Regions from separate parts of the Streptomyces sp. NPDC088817 genome, predicted to be linked through region 1. Evidence: predicted binding sites of a transcription regulator. Region 1 holds the regulator's gene; the other holds the start of a gene.
The links. The regulator HrcA, encoded in region 1, represses chaperone genes, less so after heat shock. The targets are predictions, from matches to a motif close to TTNGCACTCNGNNNNNCNGAGTGCNAA.
Positions count from the first base shown of each region.

Region 2: a site for HrcA is predicted at 10,084-10,110, ahead of groES (co-chaperone GroES). Genes of this name have one in related genera too.

Region 1 covers NZ_JBIVJN010000001.1:768,634-780,213, reverse strand. The annotation lists gene ACIP4X_RS03605 (AMP-binding protein) at 1-1,595, shown strand, start outside; gene ACIP4X_RS03600 (SpoIIE family protein phosphatase) at 1,825-3,768, shown strand; gene hemW (radical SAM family heme chaperone HemW) at 3,816-5,048, shown strand; gene ACIP4X_RS03590 (DUF3097 domain-containing protein) at 5,098-5,904, opposite strand; gene ACIP4X_RS03585 (MBL fold metallo-hydrolase) at 5,937-6,692, opposite strand; gene hrcA (heat-inducible transcriptional repressor HrcA) at 6,894-7,910, shown strand; gene dnaJ (molecular chaperone DnaJ) at 7,911-9,050, shown strand; gene ACIP4X_RS03570 (nitronate monooxygenase) at 9,208-10,296, shown strand; gene ACIP4X_RS03565 (16S rRNA (uracil(1498)-N(3))-methyltransferase) at 10,293-11,033, shown strand; gene ACIP4X_RS03560 (hypothetical protein) at 11,158-11,580, shown strand, end outside.
Region 2 covers NZ_JBIVJN010000004.1:200,079-211,658, reverse strand. The annotation lists gene ACIP4X_RS09430 (ABC transporter permease subunit) at 1-423, opposite strand, end outside; gene ACIP4X_RS09425 (sugar ABC transporter permease) at 428-1,324, opposite strand; gene ACIP4X_RS09420 (extracellular solute-binding protein) at 1,321-2,631, opposite strand; gene ACIP4X_RS09415 (LacI family DNA-binding transcriptional regulator) at 2,783-3,811, shown strand; gene ACIP4X_RS09410 (LCP family protein) at 3,906-4,997, shown strand; gene ACIP4X_RS09405 (YciI family protein) at 5,156-5,512, shown strand; gene ACIP4X_RS09400 (sigma-70 family RNA polymerase sigma factor) at 5,557-6,825, shown strand; gene ACIP4X_RS09395 (THUMP-like domain-containing protein) at 6,864-8,180, opposite strand; gene ACIP4X_RS09390 (polysaccharide deacetylase family protein) at 8,145-9,083, shown strand; gene ACIP4X_RS09385 (polysaccharide deacetylase family protein) at 9,110-9,919, shown strand; gene groES (co-chaperone GroES) at 10,257-10,565, shown strand; gene groL (chaperonin GroEL) at 10,696-11,580, shown strand, end outside.

The sequences.
Region 1 (11,580 bases):
TCATGTGCGCGGGCGCGGCCACGACGACGGTCTATCCGCAGACCAACGCCGGGGAGTCGGCCTTCATCCTGTCCGACTCCCAGAGCAGGGTGCTCATCGCGGAGAACGCCGAGCAGGTGGCCAAGGCCGAGGAGAAGCGCGCCGAGCTGCCCGAGCTGCACCACGTCGTCGTCATCGACCCGGAGGGCGTCGAGACCGGCGACCGGGTGATCGGCCTGGCCGAGCTGGAGCGGAGGGGAGCCGCGTACCTGGAGGAGCACCCCGAGCTGATCAAGGAGCGGGTCGGCGCGATCACCAAGGACCGGCTCGCCACCCTCATCTACACCTCCGGCACCACCGGCCGCCCCAAGGGCGTCCGGCTGCCGCACGACAACTGGTCGTACATGGCCAAGGCCATCGCCGCCACCGGCCTGGTCGCCGCCGACGACGTGCAGTACCTGTGGCTGCCGCTCGCGCACGTGTTCGGCAAGGTCCTCACCTCCGGCCAGATCGAGGTGGGGCACGTCTCCGCCGTGGACGGCCGCGTGGACAGGATCATCGAGAACCTGCCGGTCGTCCGGCCCACCTACATGGCGGCCGTCCCGCGCATCTTCGAGAAGGTCTACAACGGCGTCGCCGCCAAGGCCCGCGCCGGCGGCCCGGCCAAGTACAGGATCTTCCAGTGGGCCGCCGAGGTCGCCCGCGAGTACGCCAAGGTCACCCAGGACAACTTCAAGCGCACCGGCACCCGGTCCGCGCCCTTCGGCCTGGCCGCCAAGCACAGGGCCGCCGACGCGCTCGTCTACGCCAAGATCCGCGAGGCCTTCGGCGGCCGGCTGCGCGCCTGTGTCTCGGGCAGCGCCGCCCTCGCCCCGGAGATCGGCTACTTCTTCGCCGGCGCCGGCATCCACATCCTGGAGGGCTACGGCCTCACCGAGACCTCCGCCGCCTCCTTCGTCAACCCTGGTGAGGCCTACCGCACCGGCACGGTCGGCAAGCCGCTGCCCGGCACCGAGGTGCGCATCGCGGACGACGGCGAGATCCTGCTGCGCGGCCCCGGCGTCATGGAGGGCTATCACAAGCTGCCCCAGCAGACCGCCGAAGTACTGGAGGCGGATGGCTGGTTCCACACCGGCGACATCGGCGAGCTCTCCCCGGACGGCTATCTGCGCATCACCGACCGCAAGAAGGACCTCATCAAGACCTCCGGCGGAAAGTACATCGCGCCCGCCGAGGTCGAGGGCCGGTTCAAGGCGGTCTGCCCGTACGTCTCCAACATCCTCGTGCACGGCGCCGACCGGAACTTCTGCACCGCGCTGATCGCCCTCGACGAGTCCGCGATCCTGGAGTGGGCCAAGGAGAACGGCCTGGAGGGCAGGCCGTACGCCGAGGTCGTCGCCGCGCCCCGGACCGTCGAGATGGTCGAGGGCTACGTCAGGCAGCTCAACGAGGGCCTGCAGCGCTGGCAGACCATCAAGAAGTTCCGCCTGCTGCCGCGCGACCTCGACGTCGAGCACGGCGAGATCACCCCGAGCCTGAAGCTGAAGCGGCCCGTGGTGGAGCGGGAGTACAAGCATCTGATCGACGAGATGTACGCGGGCGCGCGCGAGGCCTGATCAGCGGGCCCGCACGGCCGGTGAACTCCCCGCGCGCCTCGGGTGCGCGGGGAACGATCACCGAATACGTTCACAGACGCTCGGAACTGTCCGTTTTTGATCACTCCGATAGTGCAGTTCTCGGCCAACGTGGCTCACTTCGGTAACTCCTCGCTTATGGCCGCGGCCCGTCTGTCACCCTGTCGGCATTGACCGAACCGATCCGTCAGGACCGCCCGGGGAGCCGCAGATGGGGGTCATTCCCACGCAGCGGGAGACCGTCTCCCATGCCTGCGAGGTGCCCGCGCGCGCGTCCGGCACGGCCGCGCACGGCACGGTGGCGTGCCCTCAGGCGCACACGACGCTGCCCCAGGGCTCCCTGGCGCCCGGCGCCGCCCGCGCGCTGCTGCGCGCGGCGCTGACCGAGTGGACGGACCTCGGGTTCGAGATCGGCGAGCGGCTGGCCGACGACACCCTGATCGTGGTCAGCGAACTGGTCACCAACGCCGTCGTGCACGCGGGCACCGACGTCGAGCTGACCTGCCGACTGGAGCCGGAGACCGGCGCCTGCGTGGTCGAGGTGAGCGACCACCACTCCTCGCGCGCTCCCCGCGACCACGGTTCCGGGACGCCGCACGAGACCCCGGAGTACGGCCGCGGCCTGCGGCTGGTCGCGACGCTCTCCGAGGCCTGGGGCGTCACCTACCGGGCCGGCGCCAAGACGGTGTGGGCGCGGCTGCCCGCCGAGGCCGGACCGGCGGAGGAGGACGAGGAGGCGTACGGCGCGGAACGCGGACTCGGCATCGCCGAGGTCCTGGCGCCCGAGCCGCAGCGGTCCGGGAGGGACCGCGACTGGCTGGGGCGCGGCGCGCTCTCCTTCCTCGCCGAGGCCTCCGATCTGCTCGCCGGACAGCTCGACGAGGACCTGGTCGCCTCGCTCACCGGGCAGTTGCTCGTGCCCCGGCTGGCCGACTGGTGCGCGGTGTGGCTGGAGGACGAGTCCACCGGCCGGTGGGGATCCTCCCGCTGGAGCGAGGGCGGCGGGGGCTGGAGCGACGTCACCGGCGCGGCCGGGCCCCGGCTCGCCCGGGTCTGGCACGGCAGCGAGAGCCACATCGAGGAGCTGCGCCGGGCCCTGGAGAAGGACCCGCCGCGCCCCACCGACGGACTGCGCTCCGGGCCCGCCCCGTACCCCTGGCCCGGGGAGGCCCTCGGCCCGCACGCGGCCCACGGCGCGGCACTGGCGTACCGCCTGATCGCGGGCGGCCGTCCGCTGGGCACGCTGGTCATCGGGCGGACCGGGCTGCTCCGCTTCCCGGACGAGGTCACCGGGCTGGTCGAGGACCTCAGCCGCCGGGTGGCCCTCGCCATCGGCGCGGCCCGGCAGTACGCCCGCCAGGCCACCATCAGCGCGGTGCTCCAGCGCGGCCTGCTGCCCGGCGCGGTCGCCGAGATCCCGGGACTGCGCAGCGCGCTGGTGTACGAGCCGTGCGACAAGGGCGGCCCGAGCGGCGACTTCTACGACCTCTTCCCGGCCGGCGACGGCCGCTGGTGCTTCGCCGTCGGGGACGTGCAGGGCAAGGGCCCCGAGGCCGCCGTCGTCATCGGGCTCGCCCGCCCCTGGCTGCGGCTGCTGGCCCGCGAAGGCTACGGCGTCGCCGACGTCCTGGACCGCCTCAACCAACTCCTCCTCGACGACGCCACCGAGGCCGCCGACGCCGCCGCGCGCGTCCTGGTGGCGGCCGGCGGACGCACTCCGCTCCCCGGCGACACCCAGACCCGCTTCCTGTCCCTGCTGTACGGCGAGCTGGTCCCCTTCGACGGCGGCGTGCGCTGCACCCTCGCCTCCGCCGGACACCCGTTGCCGCTGGTCCTCGGGCGCGAGGGCGGCGTCCGTACGGTGGCCAGGCCGCAGGCACTGCTCGGGGTGATCGAGGACGAGACGTACGAGTGCGAGACCTTCGAGCTGGGGCCCGGCGACACCCTGCTGTGCGTCACCGACGGCGTCACCGAGCGCCGCTCCGGCTCCCGCCAGTTCGACGACGGCGACGGCCTCGCCACGGCCCTCGCCGACTGCGCCGGCCTCGACGCCGAACCGATCGCCGACCGGATCAGCCACCTCGTCCACGACTTCGGCGCGGGCCCTCCGGAGGACGACCTGGCCCTCCTGGTGCTCCAGGCCGAGCGCGACTGACGCGACACCCCACCGGGACCGTCCGCGTGTGCTGGACAATGGAAGGCATGCCTTCCGCACTTCCCGATGGTGAGCCCGTTCCCGACGACGGCGCGCTGCCCGCGCAGGCCCTTGCCGGAGCAGGCGAGCGGGCCCTCGGGTTCTATCTGCACGTCCCCTACTGCGCGACCCGCTGCGGGTACTGCGACTTCAACACCTACACCGCCACCGAGCTGCGCGGCACCGGCGGGGTGCTCGCCTCGCGGGACAACTACGCCGGGACGCTGACCGACGAGGTGCGCCTCGCCCGCAAGGTGCTCGGCGACGACCCGCGCGAGGTCCGCACGGTCTTCGTCGGCGGCGGCACGCCCACGCTGCTGCCCGCCGAGGACCTGGTGCGGATGCTGGGGGCGATCCGCGACGAGTTCGGTCTCGCGGCCGACGCGGAGATCACGACGGAGGCCAACCCGGAGTCGGTCGACCCGGCCTACCTGGCCGCGCTCCGCGAGGGCGGCTTCAACCGGATCTCCTTCGGCATGCAGAGCGCCCGGCAGCACGTGCTGAGGATCCTCGACCGTACCCACACGCCCGGCCGCCCCGAGGCCTGTGTGGCCGAGGCCCGCGCCGCCGGCTTCGAGCACGTCAACCTCGACCTGATCTACGGCACCCCCGGTGAGTCCGACGACGACTGGCGGGCCTCGCTCGACGCGGCCCTCGGCGCCGGCCCCGACCACGTCTCGGCGTACGCCCTGATCGTGGAGGAGGGTACGCAGCTCGCCCGCCGGATCCGGCGCGGGGAGATCCCGATGACGGACGACGACGTGCACGCCGACCGCTATCTGATCGCCGAGGAGACCCTGTCCGCGGCGGGCTTCGAGTGGTACGAGGTGTCCAACTGGGCCACCTCGGAGGCCGGCCGCTGCCTGCACAACGAGCTGTACTGGCGCGGCGCCGACTGGTGGGGCGCGGGACCCGGCGCGCACAGCCACGTCGGGGGCGTGCGCTGGTGGAACGTGAAGCATCCGGGCGCGTACGCGGCGGCCCTCGCGGCAGGCCGCTCCCCGGGCGCAGGGCGGGAACTCCTCACCGAGGAGGACCGCCGGGTGGAGCGCGTCCTGCTGGAGCTGCGGCTGCGCGAGGGCGTCCCGCTGGACCTGCTGCGCCCGGACGGCCTGGCCGCGTCCCGGCGCGCGCTGTCCGACGGGCTGCTCCAGGAGGAGCCGTACGAGGCGGGGCGGGCCGTGCTCACCCTGCGGGGCCGGCTGCTGGCGGACGCGGTGGTGCGGGACCTGGTGGACTGAGGCACCAGAAGCAGCCGGTCGGTCCGCGGAGACGCGGCGTCCGGCCCGGCTACTCGGGCTGGACGGTGACGAAATCGATCAGCTGCTCGACCCGGCCCAGCAGCTCAGGTTGGAGGTCCTTGTAGGACCGCACATGGGACAGGATCCGCTGCCAGGCCGCGCCCGTGTTCTCCGGCCAGCCCAGGGCGCGGCACACGCCCGTCTTCCAGTCCTGGCCGCGGGGGACGCGGGGCCAGGACCCGATCCCGAGCGAGGAGGGCTTCACGGCCTCCCAGACGTCGATGTACGGATGACCGACCACCAGCGCGTGCTCGCTGGTCACCGACTCGGCGATGCGCCACTCCTTGCTGCCGGGCACCAGATGGTCCACGAGGACGCCGAGACGGGCGTCCGGGCCGGGCGCGAACGCCTCGACGATCGACGGCAGGTCGTCGACGCCCTCCAGGTACTCCACGACCACGCCCTCGACGCGAAGGTCGTCGCCCCACACCTTCTCGACCAGTTCGGCGTCGTGCCGGCCCTCGACGTAGATGCGCCCGGCGCGGGCCACACGCGCGCGTGCCTCGGGCACGGCGACCGAACCGGACGCCGTACGGGTGGGCCGTACCGGACCGGACGACGGCTTCACCAGGGTGACCGCCCGTCCCTCCAGCAGGAACCCGCCGGACGCGAGCGGGAACACCCGGTGCCTGCCGAAGCGGTCCTCCAGCGTCACCGTGCCCGCCTCGCAGCGGATCACCGCCCCGCAGAACCCGGTCCCGGGCTCCTCCACCACCAGACCCGGCTCGGCGGGAACCTCCGGCACGGTCCGCGGCTTCTTCCACGAGGGAGTGAGGTCGGGCGAATACTGGCGCATTCGAGTGACGATAGGGACGGGCCCGTGTCCCCTCAGCGCGACACGCCGAAGCGCGTGGCCAGGGCGTCCCGCTGGGCGCGGACGAAGTCGGCGTCCACCACCGCTCCGTGACCGGGGACGTACAGCGCGTCCTCGCCGCCCAGTGCCAGCAGCCGGTCGAGCGCGGCGGGCCACCGGGACGGCACGGCGTCCGGGCCAGCCTGGGGTTCGCCGGACTCCTCGACCAGGTCCCCGCAGAACACCACGGCCGGGTCGCCCGGCACCACCACCACGAGGTCGTGCGTGGAGTGCGCCGCGCCCATGTTCGCCAGCAGCACCTCCCGCCCGCCGCCGAGCCGGAGGGTGAGCCGGTCGCGGACCTCGCGGCCGGGCCGTACCAGGGCGTCCGCCGCCTCTTCGGCCGCCCTGGCGTCCAGTCCCTGGCGCACCGCGTCCCCGCGCAGCTCCGCGCGCTCACCGCTGTCACCGAACAACGCGTCCGCGCCCTCGGCGGCGAAGATCTCCGCGCCGTCGAACTCCGCGGCCCCGAAGACATGGTCGAAGTGGGGGTGGGTGAGCGCGAGATGTGTCACATCACCGCCGGCGTGCGCCCGCGCCCACACACGCAACCGCGCGCCCTCCGCGCGACTCGAACCCGCGTCGACCATCAGCGCGGCGCCCTCCCCGACGACCAGGCCGGTCGTGCAGTCCCATCCGGGCAGGCGGCACCGCCCCACCCCGTCCGCCAGCCGTTCCCATCCCAGTTCCTCGAGAGCTTCGTCCCGAGGGGTTTCCCGCGCATCCGTCATGGGGCGACGCTAACGGTGACGTCCGCGGGGTACGACATCCCGGCCGATCCCGGGTGATCCCGGCCCCGACCTCGCACGCAGTCGCGGCCCGGCCTTGCCGGGGGCGTACCCGGCGGCCGTACACTGGGCCGGGTAGAGCTGGCACTCCTATGCGCAGAGTGCCAGGCGGGTGGCCGAGGAACGACCCTGGAGGTGTGCGCGATGCTCAGCGAGCGGCGGCTTCAGGTCCTGCGCGCCATCGTCCAGGACTACGTCGGCACCGAGGAGCCGGTGGGTTCCAAGGCCCTCACCGAGCGGCACAGCCTGGGCGTCTCTCCGGCCACGGTCCGCAACGACATGGCGGCCCTGGAGGACGAGGGCTTCATCGCCCAGCCGCACACCAGCGCCGGCCGCATCCCCACCGACAAGGGCTACCGCCTGTTCGTCGACAAGCTCGCCGAGGTCAAGCCGATGACCGCGCCCGAGCGGCGCGCCATCCACCACTTCCTCGACGGCGCCGTCGACCTCGACGACGTGGTGGCCCGCACGGTGCGGCTGCTCGCGCAGCTGACCCGGCAGGTCGCCGTGGTGCAGTATCCGTCGCTGACCCGTTCGACCGTGCGGCACGTGGAGCTGCTGTCCCTCGCGCCGGCGCGCGTGATGCTCGTGCTGATCACGGACACCGGCCGGGTCGAGCAGCGGATGGTCGACTGCCCGGTGCCCTTCGGGGAGACCTCCCTGGCCGATCTGAGGGCACGGCTGAACAGCCGGGTCGCGGGCCGCCGCTTCACGGACGTCCCCCAGCTCGTGGAGGACCTGCCCGACGCCTTCGACGTCGAGGACCGGGGTACGGTCTCGACCGTGCTGTCCACTCTGCTGGAGACGCTCGTCGAGGAGAACGAGGAGCGGCTGGTCATCGGCGGCACCGCCAACCTCACCCGCTTCCCGCACGACTTCCCGCTCACCATCCGGCCCGTTCTGGAGGCGCTGGAGGAGCAGGTCGTGCTGCTGAGGCTGCTCGGTGAGACGCAGAATCCGGGCATGACCGTGCGCATCGGTCACGAGAACGCCCACGAAGGACTCAACTCCACGTCCATCGTGTCGGTCGGCTACGGTTCGGGCGGCGAGGCAGTGGCCAAGCTCGGCGTGGTCGGACCGACCCGCATGGATTACCCGGGAACGATGGGAGCGGTACGCGCAGTGGCACGGTACGTCGGACAGATCCTGGCGGAGTCGTAGGTGGCCACGGACTACTACGCCGTTCTCGGCGTGCGCCGTGACGCGTCGCAGGAAGAGATCAAGAAGGCCTTCCGGCGGCTCGCACGCGAGCTGCACCCGGACGTCAACCCGGATCCGAAGACCCAGGAGCGGTTCAAGGAGATCAACGCCGCCTACGAGGTGCTCTCCGACCCGCAGAAGAAGCAGGTCTACGATCTCGGCGGCGACCCCCTCTCGCAGTCCGGCGGAGCCGGTGCGAGCGGCTTCGGGGCCGGTGGTTCCTTCGGGAACTTCTCCGACATCATGGACGCCTTCTTCGGCACGGCGTCGCAGCGCGGACCGCGCTCGCGCACGCGCCGGGGCCAGGACGCGATGATCCGGCTCGAGGTCGAGCTGGACGAGGCGGCCTTCGGCACCACGAAGGACATCCAGGTCGACACGGCCGTCGTCTGCAACACGTGCAGCGGCGAGGGCGCGGCCCCGGGCACCACGGCGCAGACGTGTGACATGTGCCGCGGCCGGGGCGAGGTCTCGCAGGTCACCCGGTCCTTCCTGGGCCAGGTCATGACCTCGCGTCCGTGCCCCCAGTGCCAGGGCTTCGGCACGGTGGTGCCCACCCCGTGCCCGGAGTGCGCCGGCGACGGCCGTATCCGCGCCCGCCGCACCCTGACGGTGAAGATCCCGGCCGGTGTCGACAACGGCACGCGCATCCAGCTCGCGGGCGAGGGCGAGGTCGGCCCCGGCGGCGGTCCGGCCGGCGACCTGTACGTCGAGATCCACGAGCTGCCGCACTCGACGTTCCAGCGGCGCGGCGACGACCTGCACTGCACGGTCACCATCCCGATGACCGCGGCGGCCCTCGGCACCAAGGTGCCGCTGGAGACCCTGGACGGCCTGGAGGAGGTCGACATCCGCCCGGGCACGCAGTCCGGCCAGTCGATCCCGCTGCACGGCCGGGGCGTCACGCATCTGCGCGGCGGCGGCCGGGGCGACCTCATCGTCCACGTCGAGGTCCAGACCCCGACCAAGCTCGACCCCGAGCAGGAGCGCCTGCTGCGCGAACTGTCCAAACTGCGTGGCGAGGAACGCCCCCTGGGGCAGTTCCAACCGGGGCAGCAGGGCCTGTTCTCGCGGTTGAAGGACGCCTTCAACGGTCGCTGACGCGGGCTGGGCCGGCCGGGGGTCCGGGGGTTGTCCCCCGGGCAGGCACAGCCAGCGGTCGCTGACGCGAAACCGGGGGCGGAAGGGGGATTCCTCCGGCATATGCCGGAGGTCGCCCCGATTCGGACTCGTCCGGAGGACGTGACAACATGCCGTCATGTCCTCCGCACTGACCGATCTCTTCCCGCACCCGATCGTGCAGGCGCCGATGGCGGGCGGTCCCGCGGTGCCGCAGCTCGCCGCGGCGGTGTCCGACGCCGGCGGGCTGGGATTCCTCGCGGCCGGATACAAGACCGCCGACGGCATGTACCAGGAGATCAAGCAGCTTCGCGGACTGACCGGCCGCCCCTTCGGCGTCAACGTGTTCATGCCGCAGCCGGAGAGCGCCGAGACCGGCGCCGTCGACCTCTACGCCCACCAGCTCGCCGGCGAGCCCGGCTGGTACGAGACCGAACTCGGCGACCCGGAGTCCGGACGCGACGACGGCTACGACGCCAAGCTCGCCGTGCTCCTGGAGGACCCGGTACCGGTGGTCTCCTTCCACTTCGGCGTGCCCGCCCGCGAGGTCGTGGACTCCCTGCACCGGGTCGGCACCTTCGTCCTCGCCACCGCCACCACCACCGAGGAGGCGCTCGCCGTGGACCGCTCGGGCGCGGACGCGGTGATCGCCCAGGGCGTGGAGGCCGGCGGCCACCAGGGCACCCACCGCGACCTGCCGGAGCAGGACGGCGCCGGGATCGGCGTGCTCTCGCTCGTCGCGCAGATCCGTGAGACGGTCGCCCTGCCGATCATCGCCACGGGCGGCATCATGCGCGGCAGCCAGATCGCCGCCGTGCTCGCGGCGGGCGCCACTGCCGCCCAGCTCGGCACGGCCTTCCTCGTCACTCCCGAGTCGGGCGCGCACGAGCTGCACAAGGAGGCCCTCACCGACCCGGTGTTCCCGCGTACGGAGCTGACCCGGGCGTTCTCCGGGCGGCCCGCCCGCGGGCTGGTCAACCGCTTCATGCGGGAGCACGGCCCGTACGCGCCCGCCGCCTACCCGGAGGTCCACCACCTCACCGCCCCGCTGCGCAAGGCGGCCGCCAAGGCGAAGGACGCGCAGGGCATGGCACTGTGGGCGGGCCAGGGCCACCGGATGGCCCGCGAACTGCCCGCCGGACAGCTCGTGGAGGTCCTGCTCGCCGAACTCGACGCGGCCCGCGCGGCGTTGGCGGCCGGCCCGGCGGCAGGAGATGACGCGCGATGACCGCGCCGGTGTTCGTCGTCGACGAACTGAAGCTGATCGGAACGGAGTTCGTGCTGGAGGGCCCCGAGGGACGGCACGCGGTCTCGGTCAAGCGGCTGCGGCCGGGCGAGGACGTGGTGCTCACCGACGGCCGAGGGCGCTGGACCGAGGGCGTGGTCAAGGCGGCCGAGGGCAAGGACCGGCTGGTGATAGCGGACTTGGCGGCCCTCGTCGAGGAACCGCCGGAGTCCCCCCGTATCACCGTCGTCCAGGCGCTGCCCAAGGGCGACCGCGGTGAACTCGCCGTGGAGACCATGACCGAGGTCGGCGTGGACGCGATCGTGCCGTGGTCCGCCTCCCGCTGCATCACGCAGTGGAAGGGCGACCGGGGTCTGAAGGCGCTCGGCAAATGGCGTGCCACCGCCCGCGAGGCCGGCAAGCAGTCCCGCCGGGTGCGCTTCCCGGAGGTCGCGGACGCGGCGACGACCAAACAGGTTGCCGCACTTCTGGCCGGAGCCGACTTCGCCGCCGTGCTCCACGAGAGCGGCGAGGAACGCCTGGCCACCGCCGAACTCCCCGCCCAGGGCGAGATCGTGCTGGTCGTCGGCCCCGAAGGCGGCGTGTCCCCCGAGGAGCTGGCGCAGTTCCGGGACGCGGGCGCGAAGCCGTACGTGCTCGGGCCCACCGTGCTGCGCACCTCGACCGCCGGCACGGCGGCGACCGCCCTGCTGCTGGGCCGTACCGGCCGCTGGTCCTGATCAGCCGCTTGTCCCGACGGCCGGGCTCACCCCGAGGCCGGCGGGACGAGCGCGGGCGCGCGCGGCGCGCGCGTGGCCGTATGCGCTCTACCGTCCCGGGCGCGGCGGTGGCAGGCTGCCGTACATGGGGGCATTGAGACGGATTCGGCACCTGCCGCACGGGCGGCGGGTGAGGGCCGTGACGGTGCTCGCGGTGGTCGCCGCGGGCGGCGCCGTCGCATGCGATCCCGGCGGGCTCACCGCGGGCTCGGCGGCGTACACGACCGACAGGACGGCGACGGCGGAACTGAACCGGCGGCACGCTTCCGTGAGTTGGCTCAGCTGTACGGGCAGGGAGGGCGACGGCGGCCGGACCCGCGCCGCGGGGAGTCCGGCGCCTTCGGCGTCCGAGACCACCGTGGTCTCCGTGGACTGCAAGGGTGAGACGAAGGACGGCCGGCGGATCACCGTCACCGGGAAGGTCACCCGGGCCGTCGACGGCGCCTGCGTACGCGGGGACCTGACCGCCGAGGTGGGCGGCAAGCAGTTGTTCCACGTGCACGGCCTC
Region 2 (11,580 bases), on a different contig from region 1:
GATCGCGACCCCGAGCAGGAACATGCGGAAGGCCGCGCCCGACCAGAAGCTGCGGGTGCGGACGGCGACGTAGGCGAGCGGGACGCACAGGACGAGGACGATGGCCACCACCGCCGCCGCGACGGTGATCGTGTTGGCGAGGAGATGGCCGAAGCCGTTGTGCAGGACGGTGTTGTAGTTCTCCAGGGTCGGGTGCCTGGGCGGGTCGAGGGCGCTGCCGCCCAGGCTCTCGTCCTGGTGGGTCAGCGACGTCGTGATCATCGCGTAGATCGGGACGATCACGACGATCAGCCAGATCACCGAGCCGAGGCCGGCCAGCGGGTTCGGGCGTTTGGTCCAGTGGCGCCGGCGGTGCGCCGGGGCCGTCCTCACCCCCGCCTCGGAGGCGTCCAGCGGACGGCGTGGCAGCGTATCGTGTGACACCTCGTCACATTCCTTCCCTGGTGCTGCGCATGGCGCCGAAGCCGGTCAGCCGGACCAGCAGCAGCGACAGCGCGGTGGCGGCCACGACGAGGAAGGACGCGATCGCGCTCGCGTAGCCGAAGTCGTAGCTCTTGAAGCCCGCCTCGTACATCAGGTACGGCAGGATCGCGGTGTCCGTCCCGGGGCCGCCCTGGGTCAGGATCAGGACGGTCTCGAAGTACGTGAGCGAGCCGACGATCATCAGCACGCTGGACGTGGTCGCCGTGTTGCGCAACTGGGGCAGGGTGATCGAGAAGAACTGGCGGTAGCGGCCGGCGCCGTCGATGGCCGCGGCCTGGTAGAGGACCTCGGGGATCTGCCGTGCCCCGCCCTGGTAGATCAGGGTGTGGAAGGGGATGAACTGCCAGCCGCCGACGAAGACGATCGCGAGGAAGGCGCCGGACGTCGAGCCGAACGTGTCCGCGTGGATGATGCCGAAGTTCGGGTTGAGCAGGGAGTAGAACAGCAGCGCGATCGCCGTCGAGGACAGCAGGAACGGCGTGAAGAAGATCGCCGACAGTACCGCCCGGTTGCGCTGCCTGCCCGCCGCCCACACGCCCAGCAGCAGCGAGATCACGGTCTGGAAGGTCCAGCTCACGACGGTGAGCAGCACGGTCACCGTCAGGGACTGGGTCAGGCGCGGGTCGTGCAGCAGCTTCTGCCAGTTGGCCAGGCCCACCGGTTCGGGGTCGCCGAGGCCGTTCCACTTGGTGAACGACAGGTAGAGGGCCAGGGCCATCGGCGCGATGGCGAAGAAGGCGAAGAACAGAACGCCGGGCAGGGCCCAGGCGGCGTGCGGGCGACCGGCCCGCACGCCCTGCCCGGGCCTGCCCTTCGTTCCGGTGGAGACCGTCGAACTCACTTCAGCCCCTGGAGCGCGGATACGAACTGGTTCGGGCTCGACTTGCCCACGAACAGCTTGTTGATCTCGGTGAGCATCGGCGTGGCCCAGTTCGGGTCGACCGCCTGGTCCCAGCTCAGGGTGAACGCGGGCGCCTGCTGCACCATCTCGTACTGGAACTTGGCGAACTCGGGGTTGGGGGAGGCGTCCAGCAGCGTGGCCGCGTTGGACGTGGTCGGGATGTCGCCGTTGGCGATCAGCGCCTTGGCGTACTCCTCGGAGGCGCACGTCCGCAGGAAGGCGATCGCCGCGTCCTTGTTGGACGTACGGGAGTTCACCGACCAGTAGTTGGTGGGGTTGCCGACGACGTTGCGGATGTCGCCGGCGCCGCCCTCGTACTGGGGGAACGCGAACCAGCCCAGGTTCTTCTTGGCGAAGTCCGGGAAGACGCCGAGCTGCGTGGAGTACTCCCACGAGCCCATCAGGTGCATGGCCGCCTTGCCCTTGGCGAAGACCGCCGGCGCGCCGTGGTCGTTGTACGCCACCGAGCTGAAGCCCTTGCCGAAGGCGCCGTCGTCGATGAGCTGCTTGACCGTCTGGGCGGCCTTGAGGACGGCCGGGTCGCCCCAGCCGGAGGCGTCGCCGTTCCTGATCTTGTCGAAGACGCCGGGGCCGCCGATGCGGTCGACCAGGTACTCCAGCCACATCAGTTCCGGCCAGACGTCGGCACCGCCGAGCGCGAACGGGGTGACGCCCGCCTTCTTCAGCTTGGCGTTGATGTCGAGCAACTGGTTCCAGGTGGTGGGCGGCTGGAGGTTGTGCTCGGCGAAGACGGTCTTGTTGTAGAAGACCATCACCGGCTGCATGCCGCGCATCGGTATGCCGTAGTTGCGGCCGCCCACGGAGCCGGCCGTGATGATCGAGGGCAGGAAGCCGCTCTTGAGGACCGGGTCGGACTCGATGATGTCGGTGAGGTCGACGAGCTGGTTGGCCTCCTTGTACGCCTTGATGGAGCCGCCGCCCCAGTTGAAGAAGATGTCCGGGGCGTTGGGCGAGCCCATCGCCGTGCGGAGCTTGGCCGGGTAGTCCGAGGCCGGCACCTTCTCCAGGTTGATTCTGCCCTTCGCCTTCTTGGCCTCGGCGGAGGCGTTGAACCGCTTGACGGCGGCGTTCTGCACCTTCACCGCGTCGTCGCCGTACACCATCGCCGTGAGGGTGTCGCCCGAGCCGCCGGATCCGCTGCCGGAGCCGCAGGCGGTCAGTCCGGCGGCCGAGATGAGGGTGGTGGCGCCGGCGCCGAGAAACCAGCGCCTGCTGTAGGACTCCATGTGACGGCACCTCTCACGAATGTCGTGTTCCGATTGTTCGTCTGGCCGAACTCGACTGGTCGAATGTTTCGTATGACCCTTCGAATGTTCCGGGAACCTAAAGCGGTCGAGGGGGTTCGTCAAGAGGTCGCGCAGAGATACGATCGCGACCATGAAGCCGACGAAGACCGCAGGAACGCAGACCGCCACGCTCGCCGAGATCGCCCGCGAGGCCGGCGTGTCGGCTCCGACTGTTTCGAAGGTTCTCAACGGTCGTGCCGATGTCGCCCCGACCACGCGTTCCCGGGTCGAGGAGCTGCTGCGGGCGCACGGCTACCGGCGCAGGCGGGCGGAGGCGACCCGCTCGCCGCTGATCGACGTGGTCTTCCACGAGCTGGAGAGCGCCTGGGCGATGGAGGTCATCCGGGGCGTGGAGAACGTGGCGCGGGACGCGGGGCTGAGCGTCGTGCTCTCCGAGAGCGCGGGCCGGCTCACTCCCGGGCGGACCTGGGCCGACCAGGTCGCCGCCCGCCGGCCGCACGGCGTGGTCCTGGTGCTGTCCGGGCTCGACGAGTCCCAGCGGGCGCTGCTGACCAGCCGCTCCATCCCGTTCGTGGTGATGGACCCGGCGGGCGATCCGGGCGCCGACGTGCCCTCGATCGGCGCCACCAACTGGCAGGGCGGGCTGGCCGCCACCCGGCATCTGGTGGAGCTCGGGCACACCCGCATCGGCGCCATCAGCGGGCCCTCCCGGATGATGTGCAGCCGCGCCCGCGTCGACGGCTACCGGGCCGCCCTGGAGACGGCCGGGCTGCCGGTGGACCCGTCGCTGATCGTGACCGGCGACTTCCACCACGAGGCCGGCTACCGGCTCGGTCTGAGGCTGCTGCGCCGCGAGGACCGGCCGACCGCCGTCTTCGCGGGCAACGACCTCCAGGCGCTCGGCGTGTACGAGGCGGCGCGCGAGCTCGGCCTGCGCGTCCCGGAGGACCTGAGCGTGGTCGGCTTCGACGATCTGCCGGTGGCGCGCTGGGTCGGGCCGCCGCTGACGACCGTGCGCCAGCCGCTGACGGAGATGGCCGAGGCGGCGGCGAAGCTGGTCCTCGACCTCGGGCGCGAGGAGGACGCGCCGGTGGCGACCCGGGTGGAGCTGGCCACGAGTCTGGTGGTGCGCAGCAGCACGGCGGCGCCCGCGAAGTGAAGCCCAAGTGCCCATAGGTTCCGGGAAGATGAGATTTTCCGAAGAAATCGGTCATGGGCGCCTCCCCCTGTCGGGTCCCGCGTGAGTCGGACGTATGTTCCTCCCCGTGAGGGGACACAACAGGGGACATGACAGCGGCCAGGGCGACAACGACAGCGACAGCGGGGACGCGGGCAAAGGCCCCGGCCGGCGGTCACGGGCCCTGAAGGCCGTGGGACTCGGCCTGACGGGTGTCCTGGCGCTGGGCGTCGCGGCGGCGGGCGTCGCGTACTGGCACCTGAACCAGAACATCAAGGGCGTCGACATCAACAGCGCGCTCGGGGACGACCGCCCGCCCAGACCGCTCAGCGCGCCGTCGGCGAACACGGCCGATCTGCCCAGCGGGGCCCTCAACATCCTGGTCCTCGGCTCGGACTCGCGCAGCGGCGCGCAGAACAAGGAACTCGGCGGCGGCGACAGCGAGGGCGCCCGCTCCGACACCGCGATGGTCGTGCACATCGACGCGGGCCGGACCTCGGCCACAGTGGTGAGCATCCCGCGCGACACGCTGGTGACCCGCCCGTCCTGCCCGCTGGAGTCCGGCGGGCACACGGCGGTGGCCGACTACGCCATGTTCAACAGCGCGTACTCGGTGGGCGGTCCGGTGTGCGCGGTCAAGACGGTCGAGTCGCTCACCGGCATCCGCATGGACCACTACGTCGAGATCGACTTCTCCGGCTTCGCGAAGCTGGTGGACGCGATGGGCGGGGTCACCGTCACCACCGAGCTGGACATCGACGACGACAAGAGTCATCTGCACCTGAAGGCCGGCACCCACCATCTGGACGGCACCGACGCCCTCGCCCTGGCCCGCACCCGGTACGGCGTGGGCGACGGCAGCGACCTGGGCCGCATAGGCCTCCAGCAGACGCTGGTCAAGGCGCTGCTGGAACAGGTGTCCGACTCCGGCCTGCTGAACGACCCCGCCGGGCTCTACCGGGTCGCCGACGCGGTGACCGGCAGCCTGACCACCGACACCGGCCTGGACTCGCTGGGCGAGCTGACGACCCTCGGCGAGAGCCTGCGCGGCCTGTCGGCGCAGGACGTGAAGACGGTGACCATGCCGGTGGTGACGGCCCCGTGGAACCCCAACCGGGTGGTGGCGCAGGAACCGGACGCGGCGGACCTGTGGGCGTCGCTGCGGTGACCGTGACCGTTGGCCACGGACCCCTCTGACCTGCTGAAACGCCCTTCGGGAAAAATCTCCGAAGAAATTCCGGGGAGTGTGTCGATTCCGCCGGCTCCTGTTCGACGTACGCGGTGAGAGGCGGGGAGAGGCCCCGCCGGCCGACCGAGGAGTCACCGATGCCGCGTTACCTGTCGCTTGTGAAGATCGACGAGAACACCGTGCCCGCCGAGGGGCCCAGCCCCGAGCTGATGCAGCGGATGGGGGAACTGATCGAGGAGGTCACCAAGGCGGGAGTGATGCTGGACACCGCCGGGCTGATGCCGTCCGCGCACGGCAGCCGGGTGCACTGGGAGGGCGGGCGGATCTCCGTCACCGACGGGCCCTTCACGGAGTCGAAGGAGGTCGTCGGCGGCTACGCGCTCATGCAGTGCAAGGACATGGCGGAGGCCGTCGAGTGGGCCAAGCGGTTCCTCCAGGTGCACGAGGAGTTCTGGACGGTGACCTGCGAGGTGCGCGAGATCACCGAGGGCTGAGTGCTCCTTGGCCCAGGGCCGCCGGGGGTGTTCGATGGTGTGTTGTGGAACAGCGGCACGCCCCCACCGAACCCCCCGGCGCCCCGGAGGCGGACCTCGAGACCGTCTTCCGGCTGGAGTCGCCGCGGGTCGTCGCGGCCGTCGCCCGGATCGTGCGGGACGTCGGCATCGCCGAGGAGCTGACGCAGGACGCAATGGTCGCCGCGCTGGAGCAGTGGCCCCGGGACGGGCTGCCGGCCAACCCCGGCGCCTGGCTGATGACCACCGCCCGGCGCCGGGCCGTCGACCTGGTGCGCCGCCGGGAGCGGTACGCGCGCAAGCTCCAGGAGATCGGCCGGAACCTGGAGACGGTCCCGCCGCCCGAGGAGCCCCCGGCCCCGGACGACATCGACGACGACCTGCTGCGCCTGGTCTTCACCACCTGCCACCCCGTGCTGTCCGCCGAGGCGCGCACCGCCCTCACCCTGCGGCTGCTCGGCGGCCTGACGACGGCCGAGATCGCCCGCGCCTTCCTCGTGCCCGAGCCGACGGTCGCCCAGCGGATCGTGCGCGCCAAACGCCTCCTGGCCGAGCGGAACGTCGCCTTCGAGGTGCCGTACGGCCCCGAGCGCGAGGCCCGGCTCGGCTCGGTCCTCGGCGTCATCTACCTGATCTTCAACGAGGGGTACGCCGCGACGGCCGGCGACGACTGGCTGCGCCCGGGGCTGTGCGAGGACGCGCTGCGCCTGGCCCGGCTGCTGGCCGGCCTGATGCCGAAGGAACCCGAGGCGCACGCCCTGGTGGCCCTGCTGGAGTTCCAGGCCTCCCGCGCCGCCGCCCGCACCGGTCCGCACGGTGAACCGGTGCTGCTCAAGGACCAGGACCGCCGTCGCTGGAACCGTATGCTCATCGCCCGTGGTGTTGCCGCGCTGGCCCGCGCCGACACCACCGGGGTCCCCGGTCCGTACGCCCTGCAGGCTGCCATCGCCGCCTGCCACGCGCGCGCGTACACGTATGAGGAGACCGACTGGCCCGCCATCGTCACCCTGTACGGCCTCCTGGCCGCCCGGTCCCCCTCCCCCGTCGTGGAGCTGAACCGAGCCGTCGCCGTCTCGATGGCGGAGGGACCGGCCCCGGCCCTGGAGATCGTCGACGCCCTGGCCGCCGAACCCGCCCTGCGCGCCTACCACTTGCTGCCCAGCGTCCGCGCGGACCTGCTGGCCCGTCTCGGACGCACCGAGGAGGCGCGCGCCGAGTTCGAACGGGCGGCGTCCCTGGCCCGCAACGAGCGGGAGCGGGAGCTGCTGTCGAGGCGGGCCGCCGAGAACGGCTGAGGGAGCCCCGGCGGGGTGGTCGCCGCCTCCCGCGCGCGTCAGCCCGCCGGGTGGCCGATCAGCATGGCCGGCGCCCCGGCGACCCGGGTGAGGAACACCGTCGCCGCGTTCTTCCCGTGCGGCTTCGGCAGGACCCTTCTGCGCAGTTCCTCGGGCTCCACCGCCGAGCCCCGCTTCTTCACGGTCAGCGTGCCCACCTCGCGCTCCCGCAGCAGCGCCTTGAGCTTCTTGACGTTGAAGGGCAGCCGGTCGGTGATCTCGTAGGCGGTGGCGTACGGGGTGGGGCGCAGCTCGTCGGCGGTCACGTACGCGATGGTCGCGTCGATCAGGCCGCCGTCGAGCTGCTGGGCGACCTCGGCGACCAGATGGGAGCGGACGACGGCGCCGTCGGGCTCGTACAGATAGCGGCCCGGGGTGCGGACCGCGGGGTCCGGCAGGCCGCGGCCGCGCAGGGTGCGCGGGCCGGGCAGCAGGGTGGCCCTGATCAGGCCCGGCTCGGTGCCGAACCACAGCACCGCCTCCTTCACGTCCCCGCCGTCGGAGATCCACTCGGCCTCGGCCTGCGGCGGGACCAGCTCGTGCGGGATGCCGGGGGCGATCTTCAGGGCCGCGCGGGGCGCCCGGAGCGCGGCGCCGACGGCCCAGGACAGCGGCGGAGAGTACGCCTCCGGGTCGAAGATGCGCCCGCCCCGACCGCTGCCCCCTCTGCGGGCCGGATCCACGAACACCGCGTCGTACGCCGCCGTGTCGACCTCCGTGACGTCCGCCTCCCGCACCTCGATCAGGTCCGCCAGCCCGAGCGCCTCGGCGTTCGCGCGGGCCGCGGCGGCGGTCAGCGGGTCCCGGTCCACGGCGAGGACCCGGATCCCGGCGCGGGCGAGGGCGACGGCGTCACCGCCGATCCCGCAGCACAGGTCCGCGACCGAGGTCACCCCCGACTCCCGCAGCCGGCCCGCCCGGTAGGCCGCCACGCTCGCCCGCGTCGACTGCTCCACCCCGTTCGGCGTGAAGAACATCCGCCCCGCGTCCTCGGCCCCGAACTTCGCGGCCGCCCGCTGCCGCAGCCGGGCCTGGCCGAGCGCCGCCGACACCAGTGCGGCGGGGTGCTCACGGCGCAGCCGGGTGGCGACGGCGAGTTCGTCGGCGGGCTCGGTGCCGCGCACCTCGTCGAGGAGGGCGCGGCCCTCGGGGGTGAGCAGCGAGGCGAAGGCGTGGAGGTGGTCGTTCACCGGCTCATTGTGGGCCAGTCGGTGGACGGTGTGCCTCCGGCCGCGGTGTCGCCCCGGGTTCCGGGCGGTGGCCTGCGAGGATCCGGCGCCATGAGGCTTGTAGGACAAAACGATAAAAAGAGTCATGAAAGGTTCCCGAGTCGCAGGAACCGGGTCCGCGGCGGGCTCGCGGTCCTCGCCGTCGCCACACTCGCCTCCGGCTGCGCGGAGCCGGCGGCGCAGGTGCGCCCGGCCCCCGGCCAGCCGCGCCACCAGGCGCCCGCCGCCCCCGCCCCCGGCTCCTACGCCGACCGCCTGCAGCCCTCCGCCGCGCAGCGTGCGGCCACCGCCAGGCGCTGGGGCCTGGAGCAGGTCCCGCTGATCCCCCCGAGGCCGCCCACGAGGAAACTCAGGGCCACCGCCCGCGCCGGTTTCGAGGTCAACCACCAGGAGGACTGGAACCTGCCCCCGGTCTTCACCACGGTCCCCACCAAGGACAAGGTCGTCTTCCTCACCATCGACGACGGAGCGGAGAAGGACCCGGAGTTCCTGCGCATGATGCGGGACCTGAAGATCCCGTACACCGCCTTCCTCAGCGACTACCTGATCAAGGACGACTACGACTACTTCCGGAAGATGCAGGCCTCGGGGGTCACCCTCAACAACCACACCCTGCACCATCCCTACCTGCCGGGCCTCTCCTACGAGGAGCAGCGCCGCGAGATCTGCGACACGCAGGACATCATGGAGAAGCAGTTCGGCAAGCGCCCGAGGATGCTCCGCCCGCCCTACGGCAACTACAACCAGGACACCCTGCGCGCCGCCAAGTCCTGCGGCATCGAGTACGCGCCGATCTGGAACGAGGAGGTCTACGTCGACCACTGGGAGTTCCGCGAGGACGACCAGCGGCTGCGCCCCGGCGACATCGTGCTCACCCATTTCCGCGGCCGCGGCGAGTGGAACGGCACGATGGCCGACGACATGCGCCGCTTCCTGAACAAGGTCACGGCCGACGGGTACGCGGTGGCCCGGCTGGAGGACTACCTGTGAGGCTGCGGCCCCTCAGGCCCCGGAACGTGGCGGTGGCTTTGCTCGCCGCCTCCCTGCTGACCGGCTGCGCCACGTCCGTCGACCCCCTCGAACGGCTCGGCCGCAAGGCGGCGCAGGGCGTACGGTCGCCGAGCCCGGCGGCGGCCGACCAGGCCTACCGGCGCTGGGGACTCAGGGCGCCGCTGCCCGCACCGCCGAAGCCGCCGGCCCGCCCGGCGCACCGCGCCGACGCCGCCCCGTCCGGTGGCCTGCCCGAGGTCGTGGACCGCATCGCCACCTCCGATCCGGTCGTCTTCCTCACCTACGACGACGGCGCGGAGAAGGATCCGCGGTTCGTCGACATGGTCCGTGAACTGCGGCTGCCGGTCAGCATGTTCCTCACGGACAGTGTCGTCGGACCGGGGTACGGGCACTTCGCGCACCTGATGTCGGTCGGCGCGGACCTCCAGAACCACACCCTGGACCACCCCTCGCTGCGCGGACTTCCCTACGCGGGCCAGCGCGCCGAGATCTGCGGCCAGCGGGACAAGATCCGCTCCCGCTTCGGCGTCACCCCCCGCCTCTTCCGCCCGCCCTACGGCAGATACGACACGACGACCCTGCGCGCCTCCGCCGACTGCGGGGTCTCGGCGGTCGTCCTGTGGCGCGCCGCCACGACCGACACCGGCCTGCGCTTCAGCCACGGCCCCCACGAGCTGCGCCCCGGCGACATCCTCCTGGTCGCCTCGGACGACGACGACCTCGACGGCCCACCCCTCCGCGACCGCACGACCCGCCTACTCCGCACCATCCAGGAAAAGGGCCTGACGGTAGGCCGCCTGCAGGACTATCTCTGAGGAGAGTCCGGCAAAAACAGCCCGTCCGGCGCTTGAGGACGAGGCCGTTCAGGCCGATCCGGGGGTCTGGGGGCGACAGCCCCCAGGGACGCCCACACACACCCACAGCACCTCGAACACACGTTCACTCAAGAGGCGCCACCCGCCGACGCGCCGCGAGGCAATTGGCACTCCGCTTGACCGAGTGCTAATCCCGGTCATAGTCTCAGGTCTGGCACTCCCCCCTGGAGAGTGCCAACACAGCGACGGGCAGGTCCGGCACCCGCGACGACGGATCGACCTGGTCGCCACCTCAGACAGTTAACCCCGTGAGATCTCCGAAGGGGGAGGTCGGATCGTGACGACCGCCAGCACCAAGGTTGCCATCAAGCCGCTCGAGGACCGCATCGTGGTCCAGCCGCTCGACGCCGAGCAGACCACGGCCTCTGGCCTGGTCATCCCGGACACCGCCAAGGAGAAGCCCCAGGAGGGCGTCGTCCTGGCCGTGGGCCCGGGCCGCTTCGAGGACGGCAACCGTCTTCCGCTCGACGTGAAGGTCGGCGACGTCGTGCTCTACAGCAAGTACGGCGGCACCGAGGTGAAGTACAACAACGAGGAGTACCTCGTCCTCTCGGCTCGCGACGTCCTCGCGATCATCGAGAAGTAGTTCACCCGCTTCTTCACGAAGACGAAGCAATTCTGCTTGAGCTGCGCCCCTGGCCCCCCGCGACCGATAAGAAGCCGGGCGCCCGGGGCGCAGTGTCTTTCCACCAGATTTCGAGAGGGCTCCCGCTGCCATGGCGAAGATCCTGAAGTTCGACGAGGACGCCCGTCGCGCCCTCGAGCGCGGCGTCAACAAGCTTGCCGACACGGTCAAGGTGACGATCGGCCCCAAGGGCCGCAACGTCGTCATCGACAAGAAGTTCGGCGCGCCCACCATCACCAACGACGGCGTCACCATCGCCCGCGAGGTCGAGATCGAGGACCCGTACGAGAACCTCGGCGCCCAGCTGGTGAAGGAGGTGGCGACCAAGACCAACGACATCGCGGGTGACGGCACCACCACCGCCACCGTGCTCGCCCAGGCGCTCGTGCGCGAGGGCCTGAAGAACGTCGCCGCGGGCGCCTCCCCGGCCGCTCTGAAGAAGGGCATCGACGCCGCGGTCAAGGCCGTCTCCGACGAGCTGCACGCCTCGGCCCGCCCGATCGACGAGAAGTCCGACATCGCCGCGGTCGCCGCGCTGTCCGCCCAGGACCAGCAGGTCGGCGAGCTCATCGCCGAGGCGATGGACAAGGTCGGCAAGGACGGCGTCATCACCGTCGAGGAGTCCAACACCTTCGGTCTGGAGCTGGACTTCACCGAGGGCATGGCCTTCGACAAGGGCTACCTGTCCCCGTACTTCGTCACGGACCAGGAGCGTATGGAGGCCGTCCTCGACGACCCGTACATCCTGATCCACCAGGGCAAGATCTCCGCCATCGCGGACCTGCTCCCGCTCCTCGAGAAGATCATCCAGGCCAACGCCTCGAAGCCGCTGCTGATCATCGCCGAGGACGTCGACGGCGAGGCCCTGTCGACCCTGGTCGTCAACAAGATCCGCGGCACGTTCAACGCCGTGGCCGTCAAGGCCCCCGGCTTCGGCGACCGCCGCAAGGCGATGCTCCAGGACATGGCGGTCCTC